DNA from 4 places in the Rhizobium sp. CRRU65 genome. Region 4 is predicted to be linked to each of the others. Evidence: predicted binding sites of a transcription regulator. Region 4 holds the regulator's gene; each other region holds the start of a gene.
The links. The regulator PhoB, encoded in region 4, activates phosphate uptake and scavenging genes when phosphate is short. The targets are predictions, from matches to a motif close to TGTCATNNANCTGTCAT.
Positions count from the first base shown of each region.

Region 1 (3,488 bases), on a different contig from region 4:
CAGCAAGGACGCGCATGAGGCGGCGATCTTTTCGGCGCTCGACGAGCTTAAACCCGATATTCTTTGCCTGGCAGGCTATATGCGGCTGCTGACGGCGACGTTCATCCAGCGTTATGAAGGCCGGATGCTCAACATCCACCCTTCCCTGCTGCCCTTATTTCCGGGCCTGCATACGCATCAGCGGGCGATCGACGCCGGCATGCGGATCGCCGGCTGCACGGTGCATTTCGTCACCGAAGGCATGGATGAGGGGCCGGTGATCGGCCAGGCGGCCGTACCTGTTTTTTCCGGTGACACGGCCGAAAGCCTTGCCGCGCGTGTGCTCACCATCGAACACCAGATTTACCCGCAAGCGCTGCGGCTCTTTGCCGAAGGCCGTGTGACGATGGAAGGCGGCAAGGCCGTCGGCGCGGAGGCTTCGACCGCCGCACCCAAGACCCAGCTTATTTCGCTGATCGGCGACCGCGCTTAAGCCGCCAGCGCCCTTAACGGATGCAGCGTGCCGTCGCTGTAGACGAAGCGGCCGGCGCGGAAGGTGGCGCGGATGCGATTGATATCACCCGGCTCGACCACGACCAGATCGGCGCGCTGGCCGATGGCGATCTCGCCGCGATCCGACAGGCCGGCGGAACGGGCCGCATTGCCGGTCGCCATGGCAACGGCTGCCGGCAGGCCGCCGTCCACCATGTCGGCAAGCTTGAAAATGCCAGGCACGAAGGCAGCTGGATGATAATCGGCGGCGATGACGCTCAGCAGGCCGGCCCTTGCGGCATCGAGCGCGCTGAGATTGCCCGACATCGACTGGCCGCGTAGCGCGTTCGGCGCGCCCATCAGCGTCCAGAGGCCGCGGCGGCGCGCCTCTTCGGCCGCAGGCGCGGTGACCGGAAACTCGCTGATTGTGACGCCAAGATCGTGCATCTCGGCGACTTTTTCGACGCTGTCATCGTCATGCGAGGCAAGCGACAGCTTGTGCTTCAGCGACAGCGCGACGATCTCCTTCAGCTTGGCCTCGATGTCAGCATTGTTGCGCATGGCAATGCGCTTGGCGACGATCTCCGCCGCCATTTCCTCGGAGATGGCGCGGCGCTCGGAGATGCTAAGGATGTAGCTTTGCAGGTTGTTGTACTGGCCCTGACCCGGCGTATGGTCGGTAAGCGAGACCATGTCGATCTGATCGGCATTCAGCAGGCGTTCGAGTGCAGGCGCTGCGCCGACATTGGTGATCTCGTAACGGGCGTGGACGCGGTGGTCGATCAGCAGATCATCACGCAGGCGGTTGATGCCTTCGATCACCGCCGATGTCGTCTCCAGCGAGCGGACGTGGCCGTAGACGCTTTCGGTCGCAAAAGAGACGGCGGCAAACGCCGTGGTGACACCGGCGGCGGCAAGCTTCTTGTCGAGTTCGTGGATGCCGAAATCGATCGGCATCGTCGCGTTCGGCCGCGGGGCGATCTCGCGCTCGATCATGTCGCCGTGGAGATCGACGAATCCCGGCATCAGCAGCCGCCTGCCGCCATCGATGGCAGCACCGGCGACCGGCTCCGGCCGGATCTCGGCGATGACGCCACCCTCAACACGCACGGAACCTTCACTCACCACCTCGTTTGGGAGAACGAGGGTGAAATTGCTGAGCCACATGGGCTTTCTCCTGACCGCATCCGATGATTGACAAACCGCAGCGCATAGAACTGCTACGTGACAGTCGTATGAAATTTCGCGCCGTATCATCTTAAAGCGGAAACTTGCGCTTTGGAAATGACCCGATGCGCTCGCTCCGCAGATTCACGCTGTCAGCTTTGCCCTGTTCAACAAGGCCCATTGCAGAAGCACGATCGTCTTGACGTCGAAGATCTCGCCGGTTTCGATCATCGTCGCCGCCTCGTCGAGCGGAATCTCGAGGACTTCGATATCCTCGTGCTCCTCGTCCAGGCCGCCGCCTTCGGCCACGCGGTCGGCGATGTCGACGAGGGCTGCGAAGAAGTGGACCACTTCGGTGACGGCACCCGGTGAGGTGTAGGATTTGAACAGGAAGCGCGCCTCGCGCAGGCGATAGCCGGTCTCCTCCATCGCCTCGCGACGGATCGCCGTTTCGGGATGGTCATCGTCGAGAAGGCCTGCCGGCACCTCGATTATCCAGCTGGGATCGCCGTTGAGATGAACGGCGAGGCGGAATTGGCGGACGAGAACGACGAGGTCGCGCCTGGGATCATAAAGCAGAATGCAGGCGGCGGGCGTGCGGTGGTAGACTTCCCGCTTCAACCGATGGGTTGCGCCCTTGCGGTCGATATAGTCGAGCAGATAGCTGCTCAGCCGCGTCCACCCATTCGACAGGGTTTCCTCGCCGGCGATTTTCACCCGGGATTTCGGCTGCATCATGCTGCGTCCCTGCGAAGCCAGACCTTGTTGTCGTGCACGGCCGCACCGCCATAAGGCGCGACGGGGTCGGCGCCGGTCAAGACGTTGATGCCCTCGCCGTCGACATGCGCCTTGTTCGGCCAAAGGCCCTCGGCAATCAGCACGCCTGATTTCACTTCAGTGGTGATGCGGGCGTGGATGCGCAGATCGCCGCGGCTGTTACCGATGCGGACGAGATCGCCATGGGTGATGCCGTTGGCTTCGGCGTCGGCCGGATTGATCATCACTTCAGGGCGGCCTTCTTTCTGCCGGGAGGTCTTGGTTTCCGAAAAGCTCGAATTCAGGAAGTTGCGCGCCGGCGACGTGGCGAGGCGGAAGGGATGCTCGGGATCGGCGACTTCGATGACATCGACCTGATCGGGGAAGTCTGGAAGCGCTGCGTGCGGACCGAGCGCGCCGATTGCCGCCGGCGGTTTGTTCGGCGCCGGCTGATTGATCCAGTCCGGGCGAAAGTGGAACTTGCCGTCCGGATGGGCAAAGCCGTTCAGATAATGCGCTTCCTCGAAAGCGGGCTGGCGATCGAACCATTTGTGTTCGAGGAAATGATCGTAATCCGGCAGGCCGCTCGATTCGAGGATGCGGTCGACCATCTCGCGGGCGGTAAAGCCGAAGCCTGGGCGATCGGCGACGCCGAGGCGTTTGGCCAGTTCCTCGATGACGAAGAGATTGGTGCGCACGGTGGGCGGTGGCTCGACCAGCTTCGGCCCCAGCAGGATATGGTTCTGGCCGCCGGCCCGGTAGATGTCGTCATGTTCGACGAACATCGTTGCCGGAATGACGATATTGGCGATCTCGGCCGTTTCGGTCAGGAACTGCTCGTGGACGGCAACGAAGAGGTCCTCACGGGCAAAGCCACGTCTGACGAGGCGCTGCTCGGGGGCGATGTTGGCGGGATTGGTGTTCTGGATCAGCATAGCCGTCACCGGGCCGCGATGGCGCAGCGCCACGGCATCGCCGGTCAGCACGCGGCCGATCTGCGACTGGTCGAGCATGCGGATATCGGCATCCTTCATCGACCGGCCGGTCAGTTCGGCGCTGTTCATGCGGAAGATATCGCTGTTCGAATGGAAGGC
Region 1 covers NZ_JBLYZH010000004.1:260,423-263,910, reverse strand. The annotation lists gene purN (phosphoribosylglycinamide formyltransferase) at 1-472, shown strand, start outside; gene ACM5SV_RS10295 (alpha-D-ribose 1-methylphosphonate 5-triphosphate diphosphatase) at 469-1,638, opposite strand; gene ACM5SV_RS10290 (NUDIX domain-containing protein) at 1,783-2,376, opposite strand; gene ACM5SV_RS10285 (molybdopterin-containing oxidoreductase family protein) at 2,373-3,488, opposite strand, start outside.
Region 1: ACM5SV_RS10295 (alpha-D-ribose 1-methylphosphonate 5-triphosphate diphosphatase) is a predicted target of PhoB. The motif match lies at 1,696-1,712, and genes of this name have one in related genera.

Region 2 (3,488 bases), on a different contig from region 4:
CCTCTTTCCGAAAGGGCGATATATCGTGGATAGCCGTCGCGAATGACGGCGACGTCAGCCGGTTCGGTGGGCGTGAAGCGCAGCGCGTCTGAAACATCGACATCGCCGTCCTCGACCAGCACGGTTTCTCTACCGGTAACCGGGTCCAGCGAAACTAACGCGATCTTGTCCCGCTGACGGTTGGAAAGCGCCTCGAAGGCATTGCCTGACCTGTCCGTACGCCAGATGACCAGCGTGTCATCCGGCTCGAGTGCCGCCATCTCTCGCCACGGCGTGTCGGCGTTAATTCGGTGAAGGTATCGCCTCATTCCCGAGGCAGTCAGCTCGACGCGAATGCATGGAACCTGCGCCTCATTCAACAACCAGCTTTCGGTCGAGCCGTTGTTTTGTTCCAAGAGCCGCTTGTCGCGTCCATCCGCACTGGTTGCATAGAGATCGGCGACAGCGGGGCTGCGATCGTAGGAAACCAGGAATTGGTTGTCTGCGGCGTGTCGAGGGTCGACGATCACCTGCCACGTTTGGAAATCTCGTGGAGTAACGTCGGTGCGTGCCCCGGGTCGCCTGGGATCTACTTCCCACAGACGGTCTTTCTCGGTGAGAACCAAAAGGTCAGCGTATTGCCGCCAGCCAAAGTGGGAAAGGGCACCTTTGAACGTGGCGATGATGTTGAGTTCTCCGCCGGAAAATTCTCCGACGAAGACGGCGCGAGCGCCGCGTTTGGAGCCCCACCATGCGATGAGGGCGCCGTCGAAACTTAGTTCGTATCCCCACGTGGCACGTCTATCGGCGTAAAATCGGCTACTGGAAAGCAAGCATTTCCCTCACTCGTCCACTCTGAGGCACGGTCGACGGAACCTCACTCTTGAAGCGGAACCTAGTGTCGGGCGGGGAATGGTCCAGAGGCAGCACGCCGCGAGAGCCGCCCCCTGAAGATCAGGGCGCGGCGAATGCCATGCTTTCAATAGCGCTCCGGCACGAGCATTTCAGGCGGAACCGGCGCCCTGTTGTAATCGGCGTGACGGATGCGGTCCGGCAACTGGATCTCGGGTTTTGGAACATCCTCGTAAGGGATCTGCTCGAGAAGATGGGCGATGCAATTCAAACGCGCCCGTTTCTTGTCTACCGCCTGCACCACCCACCAAGGTGCATCCTCCGTGTGTGTCCGCGCCAGCATCTCTTCCTTGGCTTTGGTGTATTCCTCCCAATGGACCCGGCTTTCCATATCCATCGGTGAGAGCTTCCATTGCTTCAGCGGATCGTGGATACGCATCTTGAAGCGAAATTCCTGCTCCTCGTCGGTGATCGAAAACCAGTATTTGATCAACACGATACCAGAACGGACCAGCATCCGCTCGAATTCAGGCACCGAGCGGAAGAACTCCTCGAGTTCTTCGTCGGTGCAGAAACCCATCACGCGCTCGACACCGGCGCGATTGTACCAGCTTCGGTCGAAGAGGACCATTTCGCCAGCGGTCGGAAGATGCGGGACATAACGCTGAAAATACCATTGATGGCGTTCCCGCTCTGTAGGAGCGGGCAGCGCGACCGTCCGGCAGACGCGCGGATTGAGCCGCTGGGTCACGCGCTTTATCGCGCCTCCCTTTCCGGCCGAATCCCGGCCTTCGAAAAGCACAACCACCTTCAGCTTCTTGTGCTGAACCCAATCCTGCAGCCGCACCAGTTCGTGCTGCAGACGGAAAAGTTCCCGGAAGTAGATCTTTCGCTCGAGCGTCTGCTCTGCCGGTTCCGACATTCCTTCGGCGACCAGATCGTCGAGCCGGTCTTCCTCCATCTGCATTTCCAGCTCTTCATCGAAGCTGTCGGCGATTTCGGCCTTTATACGGCTGAGTTGGTCCTGAGGTGTTTGAGACATGGGCTTTCCCTTCCTGCTTTTTTTGACAGGAGCATGTCACTGCGAAGTTTGTGTGACGGTTCAGGTACGGAAAGCTGGATGTCCTACGCCACGGCCTTGACGGCGATGTCTCACTTCCCGGTCTGGCGCCAACGCGCGGCAGCCTGCTTCATCAGCTTGGCGTATTCCACCTCCGTGGCATCATCCAACGGGAACATGCACTCGATCCTCAATTCCTGGGTCGTTATCGTCTGCGCAGTGCCGACCGTGGTCACCAGCGAGAAGAAGCTCAGAACCTGCCCGTCCTTGACGAAGGACAAGGGGATGACGGGTGTGCTGTCCGCTGTCGTCGAGACCTTCCAGGCACTGTTCACATCCGGATAGGCGAGGAGCGCATCGATCAGCGCCTTCGTGTGCATGTCAATGACGCGGCCCACGGACTCTCTGAATACCCGCGCCATCAGACTTTTTGCAGTTTCCTCCCAGTTTGGGATGAAGGGCCGCAAACCGGCCGGATCGAACATCAGATGCAGCAGATTGCGCGGTTTTTCCCGTGCCGCCATGTCAATGAAGTTATTGAAGAAGCCCTGCGTCGCGTCGTTCGTCATGACGACGTTCCAATACCGATCCATGACAACTGCCGGAAACGGCTCGTGCTGAACAAGCATGCGCCTTAACGCGTCCGTGACGCCTTTCATTTCAACATCGTCGATACCGCCTTCGGCGTAAATCGGGGCGTAACCGGCGGCGAGCAATAACGTATTGCGCTCTCGCAACGGCACATCAAGGGCGTCGGCGAGATGCAGCAGATTGTGGCGGCCGGGCGTGCTTCGGCCACTTTCGATGAAGCTGATCTGACGCTGCGATATGCCGGTGTCGAGTGAGAGATCCAGTTGGCTCTTGCCGCGCGTGTCGCGCCAGGCGCGCAACTGGATGCCAAGCTCGTTCGATACTGCGCTTGAATGACTGTGCGTCGAGCTCATCTTATAGCGATCTCCGTCTGTGCGGCTAATGGCCGGCGGGGGCAATAACGCTCCCGCCAGCTGCGATATCGATCAGAAAGCAACCGGGCCAACCGATCCGTACCAGCGGCCAACTTTGGTCGGCTCTCGTTCATCCATATAGAAGAAGTGTGTCATCACCGGTTTGACAACCGGTTGAGCCTCGTCGTCGGGCGTCATTGTGACAGTCCCGCGAAAGATTTTCAGCGAGCCGCCGTCCCAATATTCCGCGACGTCGTGAAGCGCTGAGAAACCCGTGTCGATGAAGGCGCGCAGGTTCTCACGAATGGAGTCTCGCCCCTTCCAGTCGGCGACGCCTAGATTGCAGGTCGCATCCTGTGCCAGGCAGTCAAAGCCTCCGCCAAAGGTCTTGTCATCGATCTCCTTCCAGAAGGCCAACAGCCATTCAGGGGGTTCTCGTTTGGTAAAATTCATGGTCGTCATCGTCGTTCTCCTCGGCCGCTTTGTACGGGTGACGGCAGTTGAGCCATCGACATCGGTTGTCGGCCGCTTCTGTTGACAGGATTGTTCCTCCTGCAGGAAGGCCGTTCACTAATATCGCGGGACAGGGAATGCCCTCAATTACATCAGGTGTAATCAACGGGGCGAGAATGCGTCGTCCTTCAAATTCTCGG
Region 2 covers NZ_JBLYZH010000028.1:22,301-25,788, reverse strand. The annotation lists gene ACM5SV_RS35040 (alpha/beta hydrolase family protein) at 1-812, opposite strand, end outside; gene ppk2 (polyphosphate kinase 2) at 959-1,873, opposite strand; gene ACM5SV_RS35030 (helix-turn-helix domain-containing protein) at 1,984-2,835, opposite strand; gene ACM5SV_RS35025 (nuclear transport factor 2 family protein) at 2,908-3,297, opposite strand.
Region 2: ppk2 (polyphosphate kinase 2) is a predicted target of PhoB. The motif match lies at 1,896-1,912, and genes of this name have one in related genera.

Region 3 (3,488 bases), on a different contig from region 4:
GTGCGAAGCCCGGGCGGCGTCGAAGCTGGTCGGGAATTCGGCCAGGCGCACGCCGTTGTCGATCGCCTCGTCGACATGCGAGAGCGTCGCATCGTCATGGCTTGCCACGGTGATGCCGCGCTCGGCGCAGACCTTGGCGATGGCGTTGCGGTGCGGCGTCGAATTGCGCGCCGATTCTGCCTGGCGCTTGGCGACGAAACGGCCGAAGGCCTCGTCGCTGAGGCCCCGCTTCTTCTGGTAGTAGAAGATATATTGATCCATCGTCTGGAACTGACGCTGGCCGGGCGCATGATCCATCAGCGAGACGAGCCTCACATGCCGGTCGTTTTCGAAGTCGGCGAAATGTTCGAGCACATTGTCGGCCGAGACCTCGCAGCGCAAATGGATGAGGTGCTCGGCACGCAGCCTGCCTTCCGTCTCTGCCGACTGGATGGCATCGGCCATCTCGCGCATCTCGCCATGTTCGAAGCCGCCGTCCTCGTCCGCCCCCATGCGCAGGCAGTCGAACACCGTGGTAATGCCTGAGGTGACGATCTGGGCGTCATGCGCCTGGATGGCGGCGGTCTTGTTCCAGCGAATGCCGGGGCGCGGCTGATAATGGCCTTCGAGATGATCGGTGTGCAGCTCAACGAGGCCGGGAATGACGTAGTCGCCTTCGAAATCTTCGCCGGCTACCGAGTTACCCCCGGAGATGTCGGCGATCTTCCCGTCGCGGATGAGGATCGAGCCCGAGAGGATGTCGTCCTCGAGAACGATGCGGGCGTTGGAAAACACGGTCTCTTTGCTCATGTCGTCAGGTCTTTCAGCTTTTGGCGCCGGCAAGCGGCAGCCAGGAACGAACTTTGAATGGGGCGCCGCGCGTCTCCTCGATGAAGACGGCAAGGCCGGAAATCGAAAGCGGCCGGCCGGTGAAGTCGGCAAAACGCTCGGTCAGGATCGCTTTCATCACCGCGGCGCGTGTCTCGGGCACCTGGCCGCTCAGCGTCATGTGAAAGCCGAAATCCTCCATGACGTAAGGATAACCCCAGCGCTGCAGATGGGCGCGCTGGCTGTCGCTGAGCTTCTCCGGATTGCGCCGCGCCATATCGGCCTCGGAAAGCGCTGCGCGGAACGGTTCGAAGGACCTTACCACCTTCGCGGCGAAATCCTGAAGAGGTTGATGAAGAGAACCGGGAACGAGGGCAAAAAAACGGCCGAGCTGGCCGAGCACGAGCTCAGGAATCTCGAAGGCTTGCGTGCACTGGGCAAAATCCTCGGCGACGGTCAGGAGATCCTTCTCGGTGACCGAGGAGGCGAGAAAAAAGGGCGCCTTGATCGTGGCGTGAAAGCCGTAACGGCGCGGGTCGGCGGTCAGCTCGAACTGTTCTGCCGCAGCCAGTTGCGCATATTCCGGTGCCGGATAGGTCTCGCCGGTGAAAGCATTGCGGCCGAGCCAGAGCGAGGCCGCGCCGGTCAGGGGATCATCCTTCGGCGGCGAGAAATAGAGAGCGTAGCGCAAGGCTTTTATCCTGGAGATCGTCCAAATGGGGAGGGCACTGTGCAGTGATTTGGCGGCGAACCGCAAGCAGGCTCCCGGCTAAAAGATTTCCGTGACAGAATGATGATGGCGGCAACGCCGACACTGCTTTGACGGATGGATCAGTGGGCTTTCGTGCCCATCAGCCGGTGGCGCAACGCGTTCGAGGCGGTGTCGAAAATGAAGACGACGATCAGGATCAGAATGACCATGTAGGCGACGTTTTCCCAATTGGCATTGGTGCGCATGGCCTCCCACAGTTTGAGGCCGATGCCGCCGGCGCCGACAGCGCCGATAATAGTCGCGCCGCGCACGTTCGATTCCCATTGGTAGAGCGTCTGGCTGACGAAGACGGGAACGATCTGCGGCATAATGCCATAACGATGCACGAGCACGGTCTGAGCGCCTGTTGATTTGATGCCTTCCCGCGGCTTGTTGTCGATATTCTCGAGGCCTTCGGAATAGAGCTTGCCGAGCGTGCCGGTCTCGGTGAGGAAGATCGCACCGCTGCCGGCAAGCGGGCCGGGCCCGAAGGCGCGCGTCAGGAACAGCGCCCAGATCAGCATGTCGACCGAGCGCAGGAAATCGAAGAAGCGCTTCAGGATCTGGTTCAACAGGCGGTTCGGCGTGATGTTGCGCGCTGCCAGGAAGGCGAGCGGGAAGGCGGTAAGCGAGCCGAGCAGCGTTCCGAGGAATGCCATGACGATCGTCTGGAAAAGCTTGGTCCAGACGTCGCCGTGCTGCCATTCGCTGTTGTTCCAAATATCGTCGAAGGCGAGCGACAGGTTGGATTGGTCGGGCTTGATGCGCGGACCGGAGACGATGAGGCTGACGACCTCGCCGACCGGCTTGTCGAAGAAGGATGAGTGCGTGTCGAAGATGAAATTCGCCCAGCCGATGAAACGCTTGCGGATCTTCACCCGGTCGACGGATATGCTGACATTGCCGGCAAAGCCGAGATCGGCCAGCACGTTGTCGTCATAAACAGTCATCCAGCCGGGCACCGGTCCGACGACTTTGGGCGCACCGCTCAAAACGTCCACCGGGACGCTGACGCCATGCGCGGTCACGATCGTCTCGCTCTTCGAGACGGTGACGCTGCGGCTGGTGCCGCTGATCGAAACGGTGATGCTGCCGTCGGGGTTGTTGACCAGCCAATCCGGATGCGGATTGTCGCCGAGCGGCGAGAAGCGCGGATAACGGATGTCGATCGAGCCGTCACCCTCGATGCGGAATTCCGGCTGAACGTCGTAGCTCACCCATTGGCTGAGATAGATGCCGACGCGCTCCCAATGGGCTTCGGCGAAAAGTTTGGGCAGGTCGAAGAACCAGAAGGCATAAAGGCTGTAGAGCAACGTCGCGATGAGGATCATCAGCCCGCCGAAACGCTGGCGGAACGACCGGTGGAAATATTCCGGATAGCGCGTTTCTATCTCTTGCATGCGGTTTGCGTCGATCACCGTCATGGCGGCCTCAATGTTGCAGGAGGAAGGCGTGCTCGCCGACAAGGCGGCGGCGCAGCCATGCGGAGAACTGGTCGACGGCGACGATCGTCACGAACAGCAGGAGAACGAGCGCCACCGTCTTGGCGCCGAAGCCGCGCGAAATCGAAAGCTTCAGCTCCTCGCCGATGCCGCCGCCGCCGACGGCGCCGATGATGGTCGAGGCGCGCACGTTGATCTCAAGGCGCAGCAGCGCATAGGAGGTGAAATTCGGCAACACCTGCGGCAGGGCGGCAAAGCGGATACGCTCCCACCAGTTGGCGCCGACGGCCTTCATGCCCTCATGCGGCTTCATGTCGATATTCTCGGCCACTTCGTAGAAGAGTTTTCCGAGCGCGCCGATCGTGTGCAGGGTGATGGCGATGATGGCGGCGACCGGCCCGATCGACAGGATCGCCGAAAACAGCCCGGCAATGACGATTTCCGGGAAGGCGCGCAGGAATTCCATCAGCCGCTTGGTGACGATGCGC
Region 3 covers NZ_JBLYZH010000007.1:308,931-312,418, reverse strand. The annotation lists gene ACM5SV_RS17485 (alpha-D-ribose 1-methylphosphonate 5-triphosphate diphosphatase) at 1-789, opposite strand, end outside; gene ACM5SV_RS17480 (DUF1045 domain-containing protein) at 803-1,498, opposite strand; gene phnE (phosphonate ABC transporter, permease protein PhnE) at 1,639-2,982, opposite strand; gene phnE (phosphonate ABC transporter, permease protein PhnE) at 2,990-3,488, opposite strand, start outside.
Region 3: ACM5SV_RS17480 (DUF1045 domain-containing protein) is a predicted target of PhoB. The motif match lies at 1,590-1,606, and genes of this name have one in related genera.

Region 4 (3,488 bases):
GCAAGATCACGCTGGATACCGACGATATCTATGATCCCGATATCGACGTCGTCGAACTTCGTGCCCGCGTCGGCATGGTCTTCCAGAAGCCGAACCCGTTCCCGAAGACGATCTATGAAAACGTCTCCTATGGCCCGCGCATCCATGGCCTTGCCAAGTCGAAGGCCGATCTCGACCAGATCGTCGAGACCAGCCTGCAGCGCGCCGGTCTCTGGAACGAGGTCAAGGACCGCGTGCACGAATCCGGCACCGGCCTGTCGGGCGGTCAGCAGCAGCGCCTCTGCATTGCCCGTGCCGTCGCCGTCAGCCCGGAAGTCATCCTGATGGACGAGCCCTGCTCGGCGCTCGACCCGATCGCCACCGCCAAGGTCGAGGAGCTGATCCACGAGCTGCGCGAGAACTACACGATCGTCATCGTCACCCATTCCATGCAGCAGGCCGCGCGTGTTTCGCAGCGCACCGCCATGTTCCACCTCGGCAATCTCGTCGAGGAGAACGACACCGACAAGATGTTCACCAATCCCGACGATCCGCGCACCCAGGACTATATCATGGGTCGCTTCGGCTGATTTTGGCGTCACCAAGCCTTTCCGTTATTCGAGGATAAAGCCCCATGGCATCGACACATATTTATTCTGCCTATGATGATGATCTGAAGTTCCTGTCCAGGCGGATTTCCGAAATGGGCGGCCTGGCCGAGCAGATGGTCGCCGAAGCCGTACGGGCGCTCGTCAACGGCGATACCGCGCTGGCGCAGAAGGTCATCTCCGACGATGTGATCCTCGATCACGCCGAACGCGAAATCGGCGACAAGGCGATCGTCACCATCGCCCGCCGCCAGCCGATGGCCGCGGACCTGCGCGAAATCATGGGTTCGATCCGCATCGCCGCCGATCTCGAACGCGTCGGCGACCTCGGCAAGAACACTGCCAAGCGCGTCATCGCCGTCCAAAGCACCGGCGTTCCCCGCAAGCTCGCCCGCGGCCTCGAGCATCTGTCCGAGCTGGCGCTCGTCCAGCTCAAGGAAGTGCTCGACGTCTACACCAATCGTTCCGCCGACAAGGCGAATGCGATCCGCGAACGCGACAACGAGATCGACGCGATGTACACCTCGCTGTTCCGCGAGCTCCTGACCTACATGATGGAAGATCCGCGCAACATCACCAGCTGCACGCATCTTCTCTTCTGCGCCAAGAACATCGAGCGCATCGGCGACCACGCCACCAACATCGCCGAGACGATCTATTACATGACGACAGGCGCGCAGCCGGAAGGCGATCGGCCGAAGGACGACAGCGCCAACACCGTCGGCGCGGTCACCGAATAACTGCCCACACCCCGCCGCTTGCGTGCGCGCCCGTCCGGGCGCGCAAAGAGGTCGCAGCCAATTTTTAAATTTGCGCAGGATGCATTGCTTAAATCACCCTGGTTTAAGGATCATGCGCGAGGAGACCGACACGCATGATCCCGAGAGTTGCAGTTGTTGAAGACGAGGAAGCCCTCAGCGTGCTTCTTCGCTACAATCTCGAAGCGGAAGGCTTCGAGGTCGATACCATCCTTCGTGGCGACGAAGCCGAAATGCGGCTTCAGGAGCGCACGCCCGATCTTCTCATCCTTGATTGGATGCTGCCCGGCGTCTCCGGCATCGAGCTCTGCCGGCGCCTGCGCATGCGGCCGGAGACCGAGCGTCTGCCGATCATCATGCTGACGGCGCGCGGCGAAGAGAGCGAGCGTGTCCGCGGATTGTCGACGGGCGCCGACGATTATGTCGTCAAGCCCTTTTCGACCCCCGAACTCGTTGCCCGCGTCAAGGCGATGCTGCGTCGCGCCCGTCCCGAGGTGCTGTCGACGGTGCTGAAATGCGGTGACATCGAGCTCGACCGTGAGACCCATCGCGTCCATCGCAAGACCCGCGAAGTCCGCCTCGGCCCCACCGAATTCCGCCTGCTGGAATTCCTGATGTCGTCGCCGGGCCGGGTCTTCTCCCGCTCACAGCTGTTGGATGGTGTCTGGGGCCACGATATCTATGTCGACGAGCGCACCGTCGACGTCCATGTCGGCCGCCTGCGCAAGGCGCTGAATTTCTCCAACATGCAGGACGTCATCCGCACCGTCCGCGGCGCCGGTTATTCGATGGAAGCCTGAGGGCTTTCATCTGAGCCTGCTGAGCCCTGGCAAAACCCGCGACGTCATCCTCGGCCTTGTGCCGAGGATCTGCGCACGCCAAATGAAGTATTTGAAAATAAAGTTTTTTCCCTCAAGTAGTTGAGGTGATCAGATGCTCGGCACAAGGCCGAGCATGACGGAGGGAAACCTGAGCTTCCATCCGCGCATAAAAAAACGGGCCACTCGGCCCGTTTTCTGCATTCTAACGATGGTCAGCCCGTTCAGCTGGCCCGCGCCGCTGCCCGGCGGCGTTCATTCACCGGCTGGTAGGCAAGCTTCTGGTGATAACCGCAATAGGGCGAATTGTCGGGGGACTCGCAGCCGCAGAAATGGAAGTCATCCTTCAGCGGATCGCCGACCGGCCACTTGCAGGTGCGTTCGGTCAGTTCCGTCAGGCCGAGGCGGCGGGAAATCGGCACCACCACATTGCCTCTCGGCACGTATTCCATTTCCTCGATCGTTTCGATCTCGATCTCTTCCTTCAGCATCGTCGCGCCCTGCTGGCGGGTGACGGTGCGGGTGGTGATGCGAGAGGCGAAGTTCGGCGCGCGCGGCGCCGATGTATTGCGCTTCGGCGTTCGCGCCGCGGTGTTGGTGCCGCCGGCCTTGGCACGGCCGGGAAGGCACAGCCGGTGCACTTTACCGATGACCGCGTTTCGGCTGACACCGCCAAGTTGTGCCGCGATCTGGCTCGCGCTCAGTCCTTCGGCCCAAAGCTTCTTGAGTTTCTCGACCCGCTCGTCTGTCCAGTTCATGCCCTGTCTCCACCTTTTGCGTTGGTGATGGCAGAATCCCTCACCGTTGTCCCGGGAGCTCCGAAACAAGAAACGCTTGATCAATTTTGGTGACTAGTTCCGCCGCATGCAGTCTAGTAATTGATCTTTAACCTAGTGTGAGCCTGACTCCGTGACAAGAGTCGCATGAATCCGGATGAATCGAATTCGTAGTTTTCCCCAACTTGCTGTCCCTGCGTGGCATTTCTGCAATAATGCCTGTTGAAGACTGAAAATGCCGCTGTACACCTGTGCTGCATACGCTAAGGGCGCCGTTTTGTTGACATTGCAGCGCGAAAAGGAAATAGTGCCACTCGCCGCCGCAAGGCGGCATTTTTGATTTTTCGGGCCTGGTTTCCTTAGCCGGAGTCATTGCCCGGCAACTTTGATGGAGATCGCGCCATGGCTGAAGCCGCGCCGCTTTATGACACCTATTCTCGTGCCCCGCTGCGGTTCGAGCGAGGCGAGGGCGTATGGCTGATCACCGAAACTGGCGAGCGATATCTCGATTTCGGCGCCGGCGTCGCCGTCACCTCCGTCGGCCACAGC
Region 4 covers NZ_JBLYZH010000031.1:19,121-22,608, forward strand. The annotation lists gene pstB (phosphate ABC transporter ATP-binding protein PstB) at 1-569, shown strand, start outside; gene phoU (phosphate signaling complex protein PhoU) at 614-1,327, shown strand; gene phoB (phosphate regulon transcriptional regulator PhoB) at 1,462-2,145, shown strand; gene ACM5SV_RS35805 (GcrA family cell cycle regulator) at 2,388-2,921, opposite strand; gene ACM5SV_RS35810 (aspartate aminotransferase family protein) at 3,342-3,488, shown strand, end outside.